DNA from 2 places in the Bacillus marinisedimentorum genome. Region 2 is predicted to be linked to the other one. Evidence: a T-box and tRNA genes for the amino acid it is inferred to sense, from the RefSeq annotation. Region 2 holds a T-box; the other holds one or more tRNA genes.
The links. The T-box of region 2 lies ahead of serS (serine--tRNA ligase). A T-box ahead of a tRNA ligase gene usually reads a tRNA of that ligase, here a tRNA-Ser.
Positions count from the first base shown of each region.

Region 1: it has a tRNA-Ser gene. The T-box ahead of serS (serine--tRNA ligase) is inferred to sense a tRNA for this amino acid. The anticodon was not compared.

Region 1 covers NZ_LWBL02000081.1:1,216-10,605, forward strand. Annotated here, with positions in the region: gene trmL (tRNA (uridine(34)/cytosine(34)/5-carboxymethylaminomethyluridine(34)-2'-O)-methyltransferase TrmL) at 1-263, opposite strand, end outside; gene A4U59_RS20400 (amidase domain-containing protein) at 368-1,255, opposite strand; gene A4U59_RS20405 (methylated-DNA--[protein]-cysteine S-methyltransferase) at 1,392-1,922, opposite strand; gene queG (tRNA epoxyqueuosine(34) reductase QueG) at 1,998-3,128, opposite strand; gene A4U59_RS20415 (ABC-ATPase domain-containing protein) at 3,166-4,881, opposite strand; gene A4U59_RS20420 (B3/B4 domain-containing protein) at 4,966-5,634, shown strand; tRNA gene A4U59_RS20425 (tRNA-Gly) at 5,782-5,855, opposite strand; gene A4U59_RS20435 (hypothetical protein) at 6,174-6,686, opposite strand; tRNA gene A4U59_RS20440 (tRNA-Leu) at 6,932-7,013, opposite strand; tRNA gene A4U59_RS20445 (tRNA-Ser) at 7,023-7,114, opposite strand; tRNA gene A4U59_RS20450 (tRNA-Leu) at 7,295-7,376, opposite strand; tRNA gene A4U59_RS20455 (tRNA-Cys) at 7,388-7,461, opposite strand; tRNA gene A4U59_RS20460 (tRNA-Gly) at 7,466-7,540, opposite strand; tRNA gene A4U59_RS20465 (tRNA-Gln) at 7,546-7,620, opposite strand; tRNA gene A4U59_RS20470 (tRNA-His) at 7,644-7,718, opposite strand; tRNA gene A4U59_RS20475 (tRNA-Trp) at 7,728-7,801, opposite strand; tRNA gene A4U59_RS20480 (tRNA-Tyr) at 7,826-7,910, opposite strand; tRNA gene A4U59_RS20485 (tRNA-Thr) at 7,920-7,995, opposite strand; tRNA gene A4U59_RS20490 (tRNA-Phe) at 8,003-8,078, opposite strand; tRNA gene A4U59_RS20495 (tRNA-Asp) at 8,271-8,347, opposite strand; tRNA gene A4U59_RS20500 (tRNA-Met) at 8,353-8,429, opposite strand; tRNA gene A4U59_RS20505 (tRNA-Val) at 8,613-8,688, opposite strand; tRNA gene A4U59_RS20510 (tRNA-Glu) at 8,738-8,809, opposite strand; tRNA gene A4U59_RS20515 (tRNA-Ser) at 8,819-8,910, opposite strand; tRNA gene A4U59_RS20520 (tRNA-Asn) at 8,913-8,987, opposite strand; rRNA gene rrf (5S ribosomal RNA) at 9,141-9,257, opposite strand.
Region 2 covers NZ_LWBL02000071.1:982-9,156, forward strand. Annotated here, with positions in the region: gene A4U59_RS19620 (YaaC family protein) at 432-1,427, opposite strand; gene guaB (IMP dehydrogenase) at 1,569-3,023, shown strand; gene A4U59_RS19630 (serine hydrolase) at 3,139-4,482, shown strand; gene pdxS (pyridoxal 5'-phosphate synthase lyase subunit PdxS) at 4,779-5,666, shown strand; gene pdxT (pyridoxal 5'-phosphate synthase glutaminase subunit PdxT) at 5,697-6,287, shown strand; T-box leader at 6,381-6,603, shown strand; gene serS (serine--tRNA ligase) at 6,771-8,051, shown strand.

The sequences.
Region 1 (9,390 bases), on a different contig from region 2:
TTCTTGCCGAACTTTGTTATAAAGTAAAAATTGCCGCTGCTGTATGCCTGGAACAGCTCATCCAACGAGTCATGGTAATGGATATCAACATGCTCCCAGTAATCGAGACCGGCCCTTTTCAGCATTTTATCATCAGTTGAAAACCCAAGCGGCCTGACAAGATGCAGTGATATACCGGTTCCTGCACACGTCCTTGCAATGTTTCCTGTATTCGCCGGGATCAGCGGCTGGAAAAGCACAATATGAATTCCCACAGTTGTCACCTCAAACAGAACTTATAAATAGGTTTGTACTTTTCCTATTATAGCATGCGGCACCTTTTTTATAGAAATCGGCCTTTCGCCTGCAAATTGAACCTCCGGATGGTTCAACTATCATCGACAATGTGAAAGAATTTATACTGGATATTCGGAGTCCAGGCGGCTGAATCTTCATAGGACCAATACCGCATGCGGCTGTTATTCGTATGGGCATTTACAAGCGGCATTCCGGCAGCATCCTTCGCTACAACAATCGTATTATGGTCCCATTTGCCGTCACCTTCAAAATCATAGCAGATCACATCACCAGGCTGCAGAAGATCTGCTGATGCCATTTCCTTCCCCCGCAGTCCTGTTTTTGCGCCGCTCAAGTACCAGCGGAGCGAATGAGCAACAGCCCAGGAATAACTCCAATTATTGTTCCGGTACCACCATCCCTTGCTTCGGTTCGGGTACCCGCTCATTGGCGCTCCTCCCGCATACAGGCACTGTGATATAAAGTTGGTGCAATCGACATCGAACTTTTTAAAATTGGGATTATAACTGTTCCACCATCGTTCAGCATATTTCACCGCAGCCAGCCTGTCATAATAAAAAGGAGATCTCTCTTCGTTCCCGCTTTCACTCCAATCGATGGAAGGCGGCTCTTCTGGCTGCTGCTCGATCACCGCCCGGTCCGACTTCAATTTCCCGCTTTTGAATTCGGCTTCGCGATGTTCTATTTCTTCTTCTATATATAGATGTTCTTTTTGTTTAAGCAAATATTCATGGTGCAAAGCATATTGGATAATCTCACTTTCTTCATAACGGAGCAGGCTGTAAATTTCACCGGTCGTCTTTGCCTTCACAATTTCTGCTACCCTGTTTTCCAGCAGCCTTAGCCTGCGTTCAGTTCCTTCCAGCTTTTGTGCAGGAAATACTTTGTTCTCCTCCGTTCCTGCAAATTCATGAACCTGCGTTTTCCAGTTCTTTTTCAACTCATGCAGCCAATCCATCAGGCAGTTCTCCCCTGAATTTATTTTAAGATATACATATGCAGATAAAAACAGGGGCGTGCACCTATGGAAAAAGCAAGAAATAGAGCTTATGGGCAATCCTTAGCAGGCAAAAAAAAAGCGCCGTTTGGCACTTCTAACTGATTTTTTCGAGAGCATCTTCAATTTGGAGGAGCTGCTGCTTCTTTTCCAATCCGCCGTTGTAGCCGACTAGCTCACCGTTGCTCCCGATGATCCGGTGGCATGGAATGATAATTGGCAAAGGGTTTCGGTTCACAGCATTGCCTACAGCCCTGACAGCCCTTGGTGCATTTACAGCCTGTGCAATGTCTTTGTATGACCGGGTTTCACCGTATTCAATCCGTAAGAGCTCGCTCCATACCTTTTTCTGAAAAGGTGTCCCCTGGAAATCCAGCGGAAGCTGAAACTCTTTTCTTATGCCGGCGAAATAGTCGCTGAGCTGGCTTTGCGCATCGAAAAGCATTTCTGCATTCTGCTCCAGCTCAACTGTGTAAAACACTTTTTTGGACCAGGCGGATAAAAGAGGCAGCGCACTCTCACTGTCTCCGAAATGAATTTTACAAATTCCCTTTTCAGTGGAAACAATAGTGACTGCTCCCATCGGGCTTTCCATTTCATCGAAATAGAGGGTTGGCTTTCCTGTCATCCTATCCCTTCTTTTCCATTACTTTTTCAATATCTTACAGAAAAAAGACAATAATTACGAAGCGTAAAACAGAGCTTATTTAAGCATTTCCAGTCCTTTATCGATTTCTTCCATTACTTTTTCATCGTTTTCTCGCTTTTTCGCCTGTATAAGAAACTTTTCGGCATCTTCACTGCCTATTTTTCCTAGGGCCCAGGCAGCAGTGCCTCTAATCACCGGCCTGGGGTCTTCTTTAACGAGGCGCTTTAAATCAGGTACCGCTGATTCATCCCTGTAGTGGGCAAGAGCAATAATGGCATTTCGCTGAATCGGTTTCTTTCCGCGCCACGATCCTGCAATGGGACCGAATTTTTCTTTGAACTCCCGGTTGGAAATGCTGAGAAGCGGTTTAAGCTCCGGTTTCACAACCTCCGGATCCGGTTCCATCTCCGGGTGGAAATGAAAATCCACTTTTTTATTTTCCGGGCAAACGAGTTGGCACGTATCGCATCCATAAACTCGATTTCCAATTTTATCGCGGTACTCATCTGCCAGGAAGCCTTTCGTTTGCGTCAAAAAAGCGATGCATTTGCTTGAGTCAAGCTGCCCCCCCTGGACAATTGCCCCGGTCGGGCAAGCATCAATGCACTTATTGCAGGTGCCGCATCTGTCTTCAATAGGTGTATCCGGTTCAAAAGGGATGGTCGTAATCATTTCACCAAGGTAAACATATGAGCCTAGCTCGGGAGTTATGATGGAGGTGTTTTTCCCGCTCCAGCCAATCCCTGCCCGTTCCGCTGCGGCACGGTCGGAAAGTTCGCCGGTATCAACCATTGATTTCACCTTTGCTTCCGGTACTTTTTCCAAAATGAAGGCTTCGAGCTTTTGCAGGCGGTCCCTCAGGACATCATGATAGTCCAGTCCCCAGGAAGCCCGGGCAAACAAACCGCGCCGTTTTTCCTTTGTGCTCCGCGGAGCGTCCTTCATTTTGGAGGGGTAGGCAAGTGCAATCGAGATGATTGATTTTGCCTGCGGCACCAGCAGCTCCGGATTGGTCCTCTTCTCGATGTCAGGTTCTTCAAAACCGGACTGGTACCCCAATTCCTGCTGGTTTTCAAGCCTCCCCTTCAGCGTTTGAAAGGTGTCAGCACTTGCAAAGCCGATTTTGTCAATGCCGATTGTTTTACTATATGCGATTATCTCTTCTTTGAGCTGGGCGGTATTCATGGATTTCACCTCTTTTTCTTAAAAATGGGCGGACAGCTTACTTTTTGATTCCAAGTGTCCGAAGCCTGTTCAGCGCAGCGGCGATTTCATGCCGGCGCGGCCTGGCCAGATCGCCCGGATGCTGCCCTTTGGATAACGTAAAGGAGCCGGGCCCCTCATTGTCCATCTTTTCTTCAATGAAATCAAGTAAAGCGGGGATTGCTGCTTCTTGCCGGCTTAATCTTTTTTCTCTTTCCAGAAAAAATAAGATTTCCGCTATCATCCTTGTCTGGCTTTGATCAACAAGCTGTTCTACATATTGAAGCTGAATGTCGCTCCTTCCATACTGGATCGACGATAAACCCCTTGCTGTCACTTTCGATTTCTTGCCTTTTCTGCTGTCAAGGCTTTGCGGCAGCGGAATGCGCTCACTGATAGCAGTAAAGCTCCCGCCTGCTTCGCTCTCTCGCTTAAATTCGATTTTCCTGGCAATGTCCCGGGCCTCGGCTGTCACGTCTGCAGGTATATACTCTTCCATCCGGATAACTTTATCGGCAACATCGAAATAATCCCCCGAACCGCCCATGACAAGGATAGTCGAGATGTTCCGCTCTTCATACAGGTGCTTGACCCGATCGATAAAAGGCGTGATAGGTTCCTTCTCTTTTGCAACGAGCGCCTGCATTCTTGCGTCCCTGATCATAAAGTTGGTGGCACTTGTATCTTCATCAATCAATAGGACCGATGCCCTGGATTCCATACCTTCCATTATATTAGCGGCCTGAGAAGTGCTTCCGCTCGCATTTTCGGTCGTAAACGAATGGGTGTTTTTCTCGTAAGGAAGGTTATTAATGAACGGTGAAATATTAACTCCCGTTATCTTCCGCCCGTCTTCAGCCCTCACTTTCACAGCATCGGGATGGCTGAGGACAAACTCTCTTCCATCACCTTCAATATGATCATAAACGCCAAGCTCGATCGCCTTCAAGAGGGTACTTTTTCCATGGTATCCTCCGCCGGCGATGACGGTGATTCCCTCTTTCACCGCCATCCCCGTGACAGGATCTTCCTTATGAGGGACCTGTATCTCCACTGACATGCTTGCAGGACTCACAAACGGAACAACTTTCCCTTCCCTCAGCGGCCGGCTGCTCACTCCGCTCTCGCGCGGAAGTACGGCACCATCGGCAATAAATGAAATGATTCCGTTTTCCTTCATATAACCCCGGATTGCCCCCTGCTGGTCAGCGAGCCGATGTGCACGGGAGAGTTCACTTGTATCAATATTAAAGATGCTTCCCTGTAAAATCGCAGGGATTTCTTCAAAAAACAATTGCTCTGCCTGTTTGCCGAGCACCCGCCGACCGCGGGCGGGAAGCCCGATGGAAAGGCAAAGCCCAATCTCTTTATCATTTATGGACACAGCAGTCCGCTCTAACACTTCCTGGCCCGGTGCATCAATCATAATCAATCCGCTCTTCCCTGTCCCGCCTGCACCCTTGCCGCCTTTCTTCCTGATTTCCCTGGCAGCAAGCCGCGCAATAAAATCTTCTGTTCGGATCTTCCGGTGTTTTGTGTCATCCCAGCTTGCCTCATAACCCGCATTCTTACGCGGGACCAGTACACGGATTTTTGAAGGGGAGGCAAACGGATCACCCTGGACATAATCTACAGCAAGCCTCCAGCTGCCGAAGGTATAAGTCCCCTGAATGTCTTTATATGCCTTATAACCCTTACCATCAATCTTCCGCAGCAAATGCCGCAGTTTTTCCATCATCCATCACCTCTGTCAATCTATTTCAAGTGCAGTGCTTCCATATGCTACACTGATTAAAAGAGCCTATAGGAGGAACGCACAATGCCCAATGTTTCAATCTCGCCTAAAGTGAAAGAACATATTCCCGATTTCAAAATAGGCTGCATTACCTATCATGATATCGTGATTGATGATGCACCTCAAATGATAAAAGGAAGGCTGCAGCTGTATCAGGAATCCCTGCAGCTCGACCTGGATGTCAAACAAATAAACGACTTTCCCGGCATTCATGAATGGCGGCAAGTGTTCAAGCAGGCAGGAACGGACCCGTCCCGATACAGGCACTCTGCCGAAGCGCTCTACCGCCGCCTGAAAAAAAAGGATACCATTCCGCTCATCCATTCTGCAGCCGATATCAACAACTTCTTTTCCCTGCAATATGAAATCCCGGTCGGCATCTATGACATGGATAAGCTTGCCGGCGATGTGACGATTGATATCGGAACCGGTGAGGATCAATACAAAGCCTTGAACGGACGTGATATGAACATGCAGGACAAACTCCTCTCAAGGGATGACACCGGCTCTTTCGGAAGCCCGATCACCGATTCTGCTAGAACAGCCGTCACAAAAGAAACAGCAAACGCCCTTCAGCTGTTTTATCTGAGGCCGTCCATGAATCGTGACGAAGCAGCACAACTGCTCGAAGCCGCCGGCAAAATGTTCACTCAGGTCCACGGAGGCACAAGAGAAACAAGAGTGATTGAATAAACTGGCTCTCCGCCTGCTTGCACTATTGGCAAGCAGGTCATTTTATTCCTCTATAATGTAATGCTCCTACGCACATTAAAAAACGCAATGCTTCATTAAAAACGAAACACTGCGTTAGTCACAAGGTTTAAGTATAAAAATTTAGAATGGAGCGGGTGATGGGAATCGAACCCACGACATCAGCTTGGAAGGCTGAGGTTTTACCACTAAACTACACCCGCATAATTAATCAGATATATAAAGTTGTTTGTGTTGCCGACAGTCATGCCTCTTCCTCTGCCAGCTTACTCAGAGATGATTAATGCGTCGAGGCAACTCGTAGCTTATTCAAAGAAGTAACCCTCGTGGCTGAGGTTTTACCACTAAACTACACCCGCAAAGTGTTTTTCCATCGGAATGATTATTATTATATTGAAATTCAAATCATATTTCAAGGGGCAAATCTGAAAAATGTCGAAAATAGGCGTTGCAGCAGCATCGAATCAGATATTCATCCTTGGGCCAGGATCGCAGTAATCAAAAACTGATGGGTCAACCTATCAGTCGAGTGTCTTTGTCACACCCCAGATCCTGTCAAACCCGCCGTAATTATTCAAAGCGATATCCAGGTCATGAAAATAACGGTGAAGCTCCAGAATGTGACTCTTTTGCTCTTCGTCCATGACAGCCTCCGAAATCCGCTGAATATCCTTCAAATCGGTCTTTAAGTTTTTACTACCTACAGAAGAAACGAACTCTTTTGTCTTCACCGTTACATTTCTAGCCATTTCCCTTTGCTCATTCCAATTGACACTGTTAATCCCACCGTATCCTAGTGTTTCATTGTAAAAATCGTGTGTTTTTGCAACGAACCTTCCGACATCCTGATTCTGTTTGCCAATGGTGGCCTGAATTTCTTCGACTTTTTCTTTTGATACCGTGTTATTGTTTCCTGTTCCCTCATCGATCTCTTCCCCGCTGCCAGTTGCCATCATTGTATAAATTGAGAAAGATGAGACTGCAAGTATTGTCATGCTTATGATTATCGTCCAGAATAGGCTTTTCTTTTTCATTTTTCAGCCTTCTTTCTTTAGGCAAGTTATGGTCTGGCCTATCTAACCAGTCTCTATTAAAATAGTAACAGACTTTCATCCAAATACCAATAATATACATTTGGTCACTGAATGTATATACTCCAATTTCTTGATTAAGTAAAACCCTGATACTGATTGACAGTCTAGGCTATAAAAAAACCCCCGCATCAAAACGGGGAAAAGAAGAACCGCAGAAAATAAGCGGTCTCGATTGTGGATATTAATACCGGCGGCCGGGGTCGAACCGGCACTCCAGAAGGAACACGATTTTGAGTCGTGCGCGTCTGCCAATTCCGCCACGCCGGCAAAGTATAATGGCGGAGAAGGTGAGATTCGAACTCACGCGACGGTTGCCCGCCCTAACGCATTTCGAGTGCGCCCCCTTATAGCCACTTGGGTACTTCTCCAAGGTTTATTATTTAAAAACTTGCAGCCATCACACAATGGATGCTGATAACTTTTGAATCCTCAGTCTGCCCTCTCCGTGCAATAGATCAGGAAGGATACAATACAAGTCATCGTATGAAAAAAGACCCTTTCACTTTAATGAAAGAATCCTTTTTCACAACAACTGAATTGTTGGGCAATACCGGTGGCCGGGGTCGAACCGGCACTCCAGAAGGAACACGATTTTGAGTCGTGCGCGTCTGCCAATTCCGCCACACCGGCATAATAAAAATTGGAGGCGGTAACCGGATTTGAACCGGTGATAAAGGTTTTGCAGACCTCTGCCTTACCACTTGGCTATACCGCCTTAATGGAGCGGAAGACGGGATTCGAACCCGCGACCCCCACCTTGGCAAGGTGGTGTTCTACCACTGAACTACTTCCGCAATAATGGCTGGGCTAGCTGGATTCGAACCAGCGCATGACGGAGTCAAAGTCCGTTGCCTTACCGCTTGGCTATAGCCCAATAAGAGTTTACTGCATCCTTTATGGGGCGACTAATGGGAATCGAACCCATGATGTCGGAGCCACAATCCGATGCGTTAACCACTTCGCCATAGCCGCCATGTTAATTGGCAGGGGCAGTAGGAATCGAACCCACACTGGAGGTTTTGGAGACCTCTGTTCTACCGTTAAACTATGCCCCTATATGATCTTTTGTGAATAAAAAATGGTGGAGGAGGGCGGATTCGAACCACCGAACCCTGAGGGAACAGATTTACAGTCTGCCGCGTTTAGCCACTTCGCTACTCCTCCATATGAAAATGGTGCCGGCCAGAGGACTTGAACCCCCAACCTACTGATTACAAGTCAGTTGCTCTACCAATTGAGCTAGACCGGCACACAAATGGTGGCTCGAGACGGAATCGAACCGCCGACACGAGGATTTTCAGTCCTCTGCTCTACCGACTGAGCTATCGAGCCATACTGTAGTGTACATGAACTTACTTAATCATTCGGCCTTACATAGTTACCTGTCTCTTCCTCTGCCAGTTTAATCAAGGAAGATCATGCGTCGAGACAACTCGATGTGGACTCAGAGAAGCGGATGCTCGTGACTGAGCTATCGAGCCATACTGTAATGCACTTAACCATTCGGCCATTTCACTTCAAAAATGGCGGTCCGGACGGGACTCGAACCCGCGACCTCCTGCGTGACAGGCAGGCATTCTAACCAACTGAACTACCGGACCATATTTGGTTGCGGGAGCAGGATTTGAACCTGCGACCTTCGGGTTATGAGCCCGACGAGCTACCGAACTGCTCCATCCCGCGATGATATGAATAAAGTGTTACTTTGTATCCTGGAGTTACGCAGTTAAAAACTAACTGTCTCTTCCTCTGCAAGCCTATTCCGGGATGATTGATGCGTCGAGACAACTCGAAGCGGATTCATAGATGTATCGCTCGTTGCTCCATCCCGCGATAATATAGAAACTTTCAGATTTGGAAAGCATATGGTGGAGGATGACAGGATCGAACTGCCGACCCCCTGCTTGTAAGGCAGGTGCTCTCCCAGCTGAGCTAATCCTCCGATATAGTGAAGCGATATGCCAGGAATGCCTGGCATTCACTTCTGTCAGTGACCCCTAGGGGATTCGAACCCCTGTTACCGCCGTGAAAGGGCGGTGTCTTAACCACTTGACCAAGGGGCCAATTTAATATGGCGGAGAGCGAGGGATTCGAACCCTCGAGACGGCGGTAGCCGTCTACACGATTTCCAATCGTGCTCCTTCGGCCACTCGGACAGCTCTCCATTGGCTCCACAGGCAGGATTCGAACCTGCGACAGCTCGGTTAACAGCCGAGGGCTCTACCACTGAGCTACTGTGGAATGGTTATCTATCTTCCTTAACTGATTTAGCAGCGTCACTACTGCTTCTTCCTCTGCATGCTAAGTCAGAGAAGCATATGCGTCGAAGCAACTCGCAGCCGATTCAGGGATGCGTTGCTCGTCACTGAGCTACTGTGGAATTGTTGAAATTTCGCCCGGCGGCGTCCTACTCTCACAGGGGGACGGCCCCCAACTACCATCGGCGCTGGAGAGCTTAACTTCCGTGTTCGGGATGGGAACGGGTGTATCCTCTCCGCCATTGCCACCGGACTTGTTATAACAGCTTGAATCACTTTGTGTCCAAACCTTTGTGTTCAAAAGTTTCCCTGAATCAGCTTCTCTCTTTCTTCTAATTCATTTAGGAACAAGATATATTATACAGAGATTACGCTGAATTGCAAGG
Region 2 (8,175 bases):
GAACGGGAAGTTGATTTCAGCTGCAGGGACTCGCTTTCCGCGGGTCGGGCGGTGTGCCTTCACATCACTGGCGCTCTGGCGGGGTCTCCCCTGTCCCGCTGTTCCCGCAGGACAATTGAACAAGCTTTCTCGAATCAGCTACCGCACGAAGGAAATGAGGAGCATTTACGAGGAGTCGAGCCCCTTTGGCCCCAATCAACTGGTGCGTGAAAAGAAGTGCCAGTTTTCAATACTTTTCCTTTAAAGTAATTACAATTGAGTGGATTAGAACGGAAGGCATGCCGAACGCCCTGCGGCAAAGAAGACACTGTGAATGCGACCGGAGGGAAGCAGGAAAGGATAAGATTCAGGAAATCAAAACAAAACTCCTAACTATACCCCGTTGAATAGGTGCTTTTTGAATTTTAATAGTAAACAGCCGTTCTTTTTTATTAGTGCCGTTCTTCCTGTCCTGCAAGTGAAAAATTCTTCTGGTCGAGTAAAAACTCAAAAATGAGAAAGGGCACTTTGTTGGCTGTCAGCGATAGAAATTGCTGGATGAACGGGAAATCACTGGTTTCAAAGTTATGAAGCAGTTCATTCCACCATTCTGTTTCATACCTGCAGATCATGCTCAGGTTATACAGAATCAGGTAGTGGATAAGAAGTTCGGGAAACGGTTCATACAACGGCTTTTCTGTTCCGATGTGCATGGTATGCATATCAAAGTTATACATAAATGGATGGGAGGCATACCGCTTTACAGGAGTTTGGCAATTAATGCGAATCGAGTCGTTTTCAGGAGAGTATTGGACGTCGGTTTTTTTGGTCATTTGTTTTTGTAGAAAGGAACTGAACCGACCGGCAGTCATCTTTAAATCATCCAAAATCGCAGCTGGTATGTAATACTCTGTATCAAAGGCTGAACCTATTAAATACTGATGGGGTTTATTTTTCTGGAAAAGAAACAAATCGCTTAACTCCGGCAGCCTTCTCAATAGTTGTCCCATGGTATACTTCTCACCTTCTAAATGTTTCATGTGAAACATTTTGTCGGAAAAATGAGTGAACAGGCCTTCTTTTTGGATTTTCACTTCATCTTCGAGAAATACATAGTTTTTCTTTTTGCGCTTTCGTGTCGAAACGCCGTGAGCGAGAACACTTGAAGATGCAGGATAAAAAGGATCGGAAAGCAGGACGCATGCCTTTATCAAATGCACCATTCCGTAGAACAGCAGGACAGGCTGGATGGAGAGCGGCGCAATTTTAGCCTGCTCGTAATAGGTTCTTCCATGCTGCAGATAATAAATGAAGGTATAGCAATTATCGTAACTTAATGATACCGTGTCTTTGCGGTTCTCCCATTCATAATATCGCTGCAAAAAAATTTGGGAGTTTGCTGCGGATTGAAAAACTGAATATGATTTCCATATATTTTTTCGATCCAACAATTGAATCCTCCCCCCTAACATGTCTGACCTATTCTGAATAATTAAACTTATTTAACCTTTCTTGACAGTAGTTTAACCAATTGATAAGCTACTAATAATATTTTCAGGAAATAATTAAAGGAGAGGGCTGATCGGGTAATGTGGGAGAAGAAGTTCTCAAAAGAAGGACTTACGTTTGATGATGTGTTGCTTGTGCCAGCCGAGTCTGAAGTACTGCCTCGGGATGTAAGTATCCGAACGGAATTGAGTGAAACATTGGTTTTGAACATCCCGTTTATCAGTGCGGGAATGGACACTGTCACGGAAGCGAAAATGGCCATTGCCATGGCTAGACAGGGCGGTCTTGGTGTCATTCACAAAAACATGTCCATTGAAGAACAGGCTGAGCAAGTTGATCGGGTAAAACGCTCGGAAAGCGGGGTTATTACAAACCCATTTTTCCTTACTCCCGAACATCAGGTTTTTGATGCGGAACATTTGATGGGCAAGTATCGGATTTCCGGAGTGCCGATCGTGAACAATGTAGAGGAACGGAAACTTTGCGGCATTTTGACGAACCGTGATCTGCGTTTCATCCAGGATTATTCCATCCAAATCGCAGATGTGATGACGAAAGAAAACCTTGTAACGGCTTCTGTCGGCACGACGCTTGAGGAAGCGGAAAAAATTCTCCAGCAGTATAAAATCGAAAAGCTTCCGCTCGTTGATGATGAAGGCGTATTAAAAGGCTTGATTACAATTAAGGATATCGAGAAAGTAATCGAATTTCCGAATGCGGCCAAAGACAAACAGGGACGATTACTAGCAGCAGCTGCACTGGGTGTCACTGCGGATGCGATGCTTCGTGCCGAGAAGCTTGTTGAAGCTGGAGTCGATGCGCTTGTTATTGATACTGCCCACGGCCATTCACGCGGTGTCCTCAATCAAGTGGCGGAACTTCGCGCCAAATATCCTGATCTGGATATTATTGCCGGAAACGTCGCAACGCCGGAAGGAACCCGGGCCCTTATTGAAGCGGGTGCCAATATCGTAAAGGTCGGCATCGGTCCCGGATCCATCTGTACAACAAGGGTTGTTGCGGGTGTAGGGGTTCCTCAGATTACTGCGGTTTACGATTGTGCAACAGAGGCACGGAAACACGGCGTCCCGGTTATTGCGGACGGCGGCATCAAGTATTCAGGGGATATTGTAAAAGCACTTGCAGCCGGAGGCAATGCAGTCATGCTCGGCAGCCTGTTTGCCGGAGTTGAGGAAAGCCCGGGCGAGACGGAAATTTTCCAGGGAAGGCAGTTCAAAGTCTATCGCGGCATGGGATCGATCGCTTCCATGGAACGCGGCAGTAAAGACCGTTATTTCCAGGAAAATAATCAAAAATTCGTACCGGAAGGAATCGAGGGCCGTGTCGCTTATAAAGGACCGCTTGCTGATTCCATTTACCAGCTGCTTGGCGGTCTCCGTTCCGGAATGGGATATTGTGGAACAAAAGACCTGCGCGAAAACGGTAAATTCGTCCGTATTACAAACGCAGGTTTGCGGGAAAGTCATCCGCATGATGTCCAAATCACAAAAGAAGCGCCGAATTACTCGGTCTAATTTCGCATTTTTTCCAATAGAGCATGAGGAACTTCCTCATGCTCTATTTTTTTGTCGATTTCTGTGATAAAATTACGTTTGTTGAATTAAAAGCTAAAGGGGAACGAATATACAAATGCGAACAAAGCAATCGTTTATTTTGAGTTTGATAACAATTTTCATGTTAAGTATAGTTTTTGGAAGTGCTGCACCAGCCAAGGCAGCAGGTGAGCTTGAACTTAGTGCCGAATCAGCTATCCTTGTCGATGCTGCTTCCGGAAAAATCCTTTATGAAAAGGATGCGGATAAACCGCTGCCGCCGGCAAGTATGACAAAAATGATGACAGAATATCTTGTTCGTGATGCGATTGAAAAAAATCAAATTGAATGGGACCAGAAAACGAGCATAAGCCAGTATGCTCATGAAATTTCCCAGAATACAGACTTATCGAATGTTCCGCTCAGGATTGAAGAGAAATATAGTGTCCGTGAACTTTATGAAGCGATGGCGATTTATTCAGCGAATGGCGCGACGATTGCCCTTGCTGAACTAGTGGCCGGCAGTGAAAGCAATTTTGTGAAGATGATGAATGAAAAAGGTAAGGAAATGGATCTTGGTGACTTCAAATTTGTCAATACGACAGGTTTGAATAACTCCGATTTGCTTGGTAATCATCCGGAAGGAACGCGTCCTGATGAGGAAACCATGATTACTGCCAGAGGGACAGCGAAGCTTGCCTACCACTTGATCAAGGATTATCCCGATGTGATTGAGATTGCGAGTATCCCGATTAAAAAGTTCCGTGATGGAACAGATGATATGACAAAAATGGACAACTGGAACTGGATGATTCCCGGATCGATTGAACCACAGTTTGATTATGAAGGTGTCGATGGTATTAAAACTGGTTCCACGAGCCTGGCGGGATACTCATTTACAAGTACCGCAAAACGGGACGGTATGAGGCTTATTTCCGTAGTCATGAAGACGTCTTCCTATAGTGAAAGGTTCACCCAGACCAAAAAACTTCTGGATTACGGATTCAGCGGCTTCGATTCAAAAGAGCTGTTTCCAGCCGGGTATCAGATAAAAGGAAAATCAGAGGTGCCAGTTGTAAAAGGAAAAGAGAACAATGTTAAAGTGGAAGCCGAAAAGGCCCTTACCTCTGTTATCCGTAAGGGTGAAGACGATAAATACAGTGCTGAGTATGCTCTAAACGAAGACAAACTGACAGAAGAAGGCGAATTGACAGCTCCGCTTGAAGAAGGAGAAAAAGTAGGCAAGGTTGTGCTGAAGTATTCGGGTGAAAATGATTACGGTTATTTGACGAAAAAAGGTTCAGCAAATGAGTCTGTGCCGCTTGTCACGACAGAAAGCGTTGAAAAAGCAAACTGGTTTGCCCTTGCAATGAGGGGAGTCGGCGGGTTTTTCGGTGATATTTGGTCAAGTGCTGCAGATACTGTAAAAGGCTGGTTTTAAATGGAATCCCCCGCTAAGCGGGGGATTTTTCAATGGGTAAGAAAGTATAGGTTTTTCAAGGAAGATTATTGTCCAGCTGCGAGCCCTAGCGGCTACCGACATAAGCATACGCCTTGCGCTTTTCTTGTTTTAATACAAGGTCCTTATAGGATGAGGAGACAAACTTTGTATAAAAAAATAGGATTTTTGGACAATTTGAGTTAAAATAAATATCAAGTGAATTCGTCGGGCAGGATAATTCCTGTAAAAATCAGACGTGGAAATTCAACATCATCTACATATAGGGGGAATTATAGATGTCTCAATCAACAGGTACTGACCGCGTAAAACGCGGAATGGCAGAGATGCAAAAAGGCGGCGTCATCATGGACGTAGTCAATGCAGAACAGGCGAAAATTGCTGAAGAAGCCGGTGCTGTGGCAGTCATGGCGCTTGAGCGTGTTCCGGCCGATATTCGTGCCGCCGGCGGTGTAGCCCGTATGGCAGATCCGCGAATTATTGAAGAAGTCATGAATGCCGTATCCATTCCGGTTATGGCGAAGTCCCGTATCGGGCATGTTGTCGAAGCCCGCGTACTCGAAGCTATGGGTGTAGATTATATTGATGAAAGTGAAGTGCTTACGCCAGCTGATGAAGTGTACCATACCAATAAGCGTGATTTCACTGTTCCATTTGTCTGCGGCTGCCGCGACATTGGCGAAGCGACACGCCGAATTGCCGAAGGTGCTTCCATGCTCCGTACGAAAGGTGAGCCGGGAACAGGCAATATCGTTGAAGCGGTCCGCCATATGCGTATGGTTCAGGGGCAAATCCGAAAAGTTGCCAATATGAGTGAAGATGAATTGATGACTGAAGCGAAAAACCTTGGTGCTCCTTATGAGCTTATGCTTCAAATCCATCGTGAAGGAAAGCTGCCGGTCGTCAACTTTGCCGCCGGCGGAATCGCAACACCTGCCGATGCAGCATTAATGATGCAGCTTGGTGCTGACGGCGTATTTGTGGGATCAGGCATTTTCAAATCCGACAAGCCGGAAAAGTTTGCCCGTGCGATTGTTGAAGCGACTACCCATTATGAAGATTATAAACTGATCGGAGAACTTTCCAAAGGGCTTGGAACAGCGATGCAGGGCATCGAAATCTCTTCCCTTCTGCCAGAGCAGCGCATGCAGGAGCGCGGCTGGTAATTTAACAGCTTGTATAAAGGAGACAGCAAGATGGCTAAAATAGGTGTACTCGGGCTTCAGGGCGCTGTACGTGAGCATGTTCGTTCCCTTGAAGCATCCGGCGCAGAAGCGATCGTCGTAAAACGTGTCGAACAATTGGACGGCCTTGACGGACTGATCGTTCCCGGCGGGGAAAGTACGACAATGCGCCGGTTGATTGATAAATATCAGTTTCTTGAACCGCTGAAGCAATTTGGCGAGAACGGCAAGCCGATCTTCGGCACATGTGCAGGCCTTATTTTGCTGGCAAAAGACATTGCCGGCCAGGATTACGCCCATCTTGAATTGATGGATATGAAGGTCGAACGGAACGCATTCGGACGTCAGCGTGAAAGCTTTGAAGCAGAACTTATGATTGAAGGAGTTGCCGATGACTATATCGGTGTCTTCATCCGTGCTCCATATGTTCTTGAAGTCGGCAGCGAGGTTGATGTGCTTTCCAAGCATAATGACAGAATTGTAGCGGTCAGACAGGGACATTATTTGGCCTGTTCCTTCCATCCGGAATTGACCGATGATCATCGCTTCACCGCATACTTCGTGAAGATGGTCGAAGAAGCTAAAGAAAAACAATCTGTATAAAATGGCCGGATGGCTGCTTAACATGCTGTTTTAATGAAAATGTTGCATTTTTGTGCCGATTGTAGTACATTATGAAATACAAATTATAAGCGAACGAAAGCGATGAGGGGAATCAGTAACAGCTGTAGTTTTTTTACAGAGAGCCGGTGGCTGGTGCAAACCGGTAAAAATACACTGTGAATCCGTCCCTGAGCAAAAATGCTGAATCATGAGTAGGCATTTTCGGCAATTCCAGCCGTTATCAAAAGCCAGAGAGGGAGGCATTCATATGCCTTCAATCAGGGTGGCAACGCGGGAATACACTCCCGTCCCTTTTACCATAGGGACGGGAGTTTTTTGTTTGTAGGCTGGGTTTGTTAATAAGACAGGGGAATCAGCGGAATCCCGCAGGAACTCGGCCGAAGGATCATCTTTTGAGCCCTTTATAACAACAAGTAGATCTGACATACCCTTTTGTAAAAGAACGAAAAGGAGGAAGGAATCATGCTCGATATCAAATTTGTAAGAGCGAACTTTGAAGACATCAAGCACAAACTGAAGCACAGGGGGGAAGACCTCTCCAATTTCGACCGATTCCCTGAGCTGGATGAAAAACGCCGGAAATTGATTCAGGAAACCGAAGAATTGAAGAGCAAGCGAAATGAGGTATCCAAGCAAATTTCTGTCATGAAACGGGAGAAAAAAGATGCGGATGACCTGATTGCCGAAATGCGGGAAGTCGGGGATGCTGTCAAAAAACTGGATGAAGAACTGCGTCAGGTTGAAGAGAAATTGGAAATGATCATGCTGACCGTTCCGAACATCCCTCACGAATCCGTGCCGGTTGGGGATAGTGAAGATGAAAATGTCACTGTCCGTACATGGGGAGAGGTCCGCGAGTTTGATTTTGAAGCGCAACCGCACTGGGATATTGCCGGTGAGCTTGACATCCTCGACTTTGAACGTGCATCTAAAGTGACGGGAAGCCGCTTTGTCTTTTATAAGGGACTTGGGGCCAGGCTGGAGCGGGCCCTGCTGAATTTCATGATGGATCTGCATCATGATGAACACGGTTATGAGGAAATGCTGCCGCCTTACATGGTAAATAGGGCAAGCATGACCGGAACAGGCCAGCTGCCGAAGTTTGAAGAGGACGCCTTCAAAATCCGTGAGGAAGATTATTTTCTTATTCCGACAGCTGAGGTCCCAGTCACGAACTATCACCGTGATGAGATTCTTGATGCTGGAGATTTACCGAAAAACTATGTCGCATACAGCGCCTGTTTCCGTTCTGAAGCAGGTTCAGCGGGCCGTGATACGCGCGGATTAATCCGACAGCACCAGTTCAATAAAGTGGAACTTGTCCGCTTTGTGAAACCGGAAGATTCCTACGCGGCGCTTGAGGAGCTGACAGGGCATGCTGAAAAAGTGCTGCAGCTTTTGAAGCTTCCATATCGGGTCATGAGCATGTGCACAGCTGATCTTGGATTCACGGCGGCAAAGAAATATGATATCGAGGTATGGATTCCTAGCTATGAAACATACCGTGAAATCTCTTCTTGCAGCAACTTCGAAAGCTTCCAGGCAAGACGCGCGAATATCCGCTATCGTCCGGAAGCAAACGCAAAGCCGGAGCATGTCCACACTCTGAATGGATCCGGACTTGCGATCGGCCGTACGGTTGCCGCCATTCTGGAAAATTATCAGCAGGAAGACGGAAGTGTCGTCATTCCAGAAGTCCTTCGCCCTTATATGGGGAATAAAGAAGTGATTCAAAAGGGATAATGATTAGGAGGGGGACTTCCCCCTCCTTTCTCTTTAAAAAGAAACTCATGTATGAATAAGTCCAGGACCTCTCTTCGACGCTGCATAGCGGTCTGTTTGCAGAAACTTGCCAGGCATTTATGCT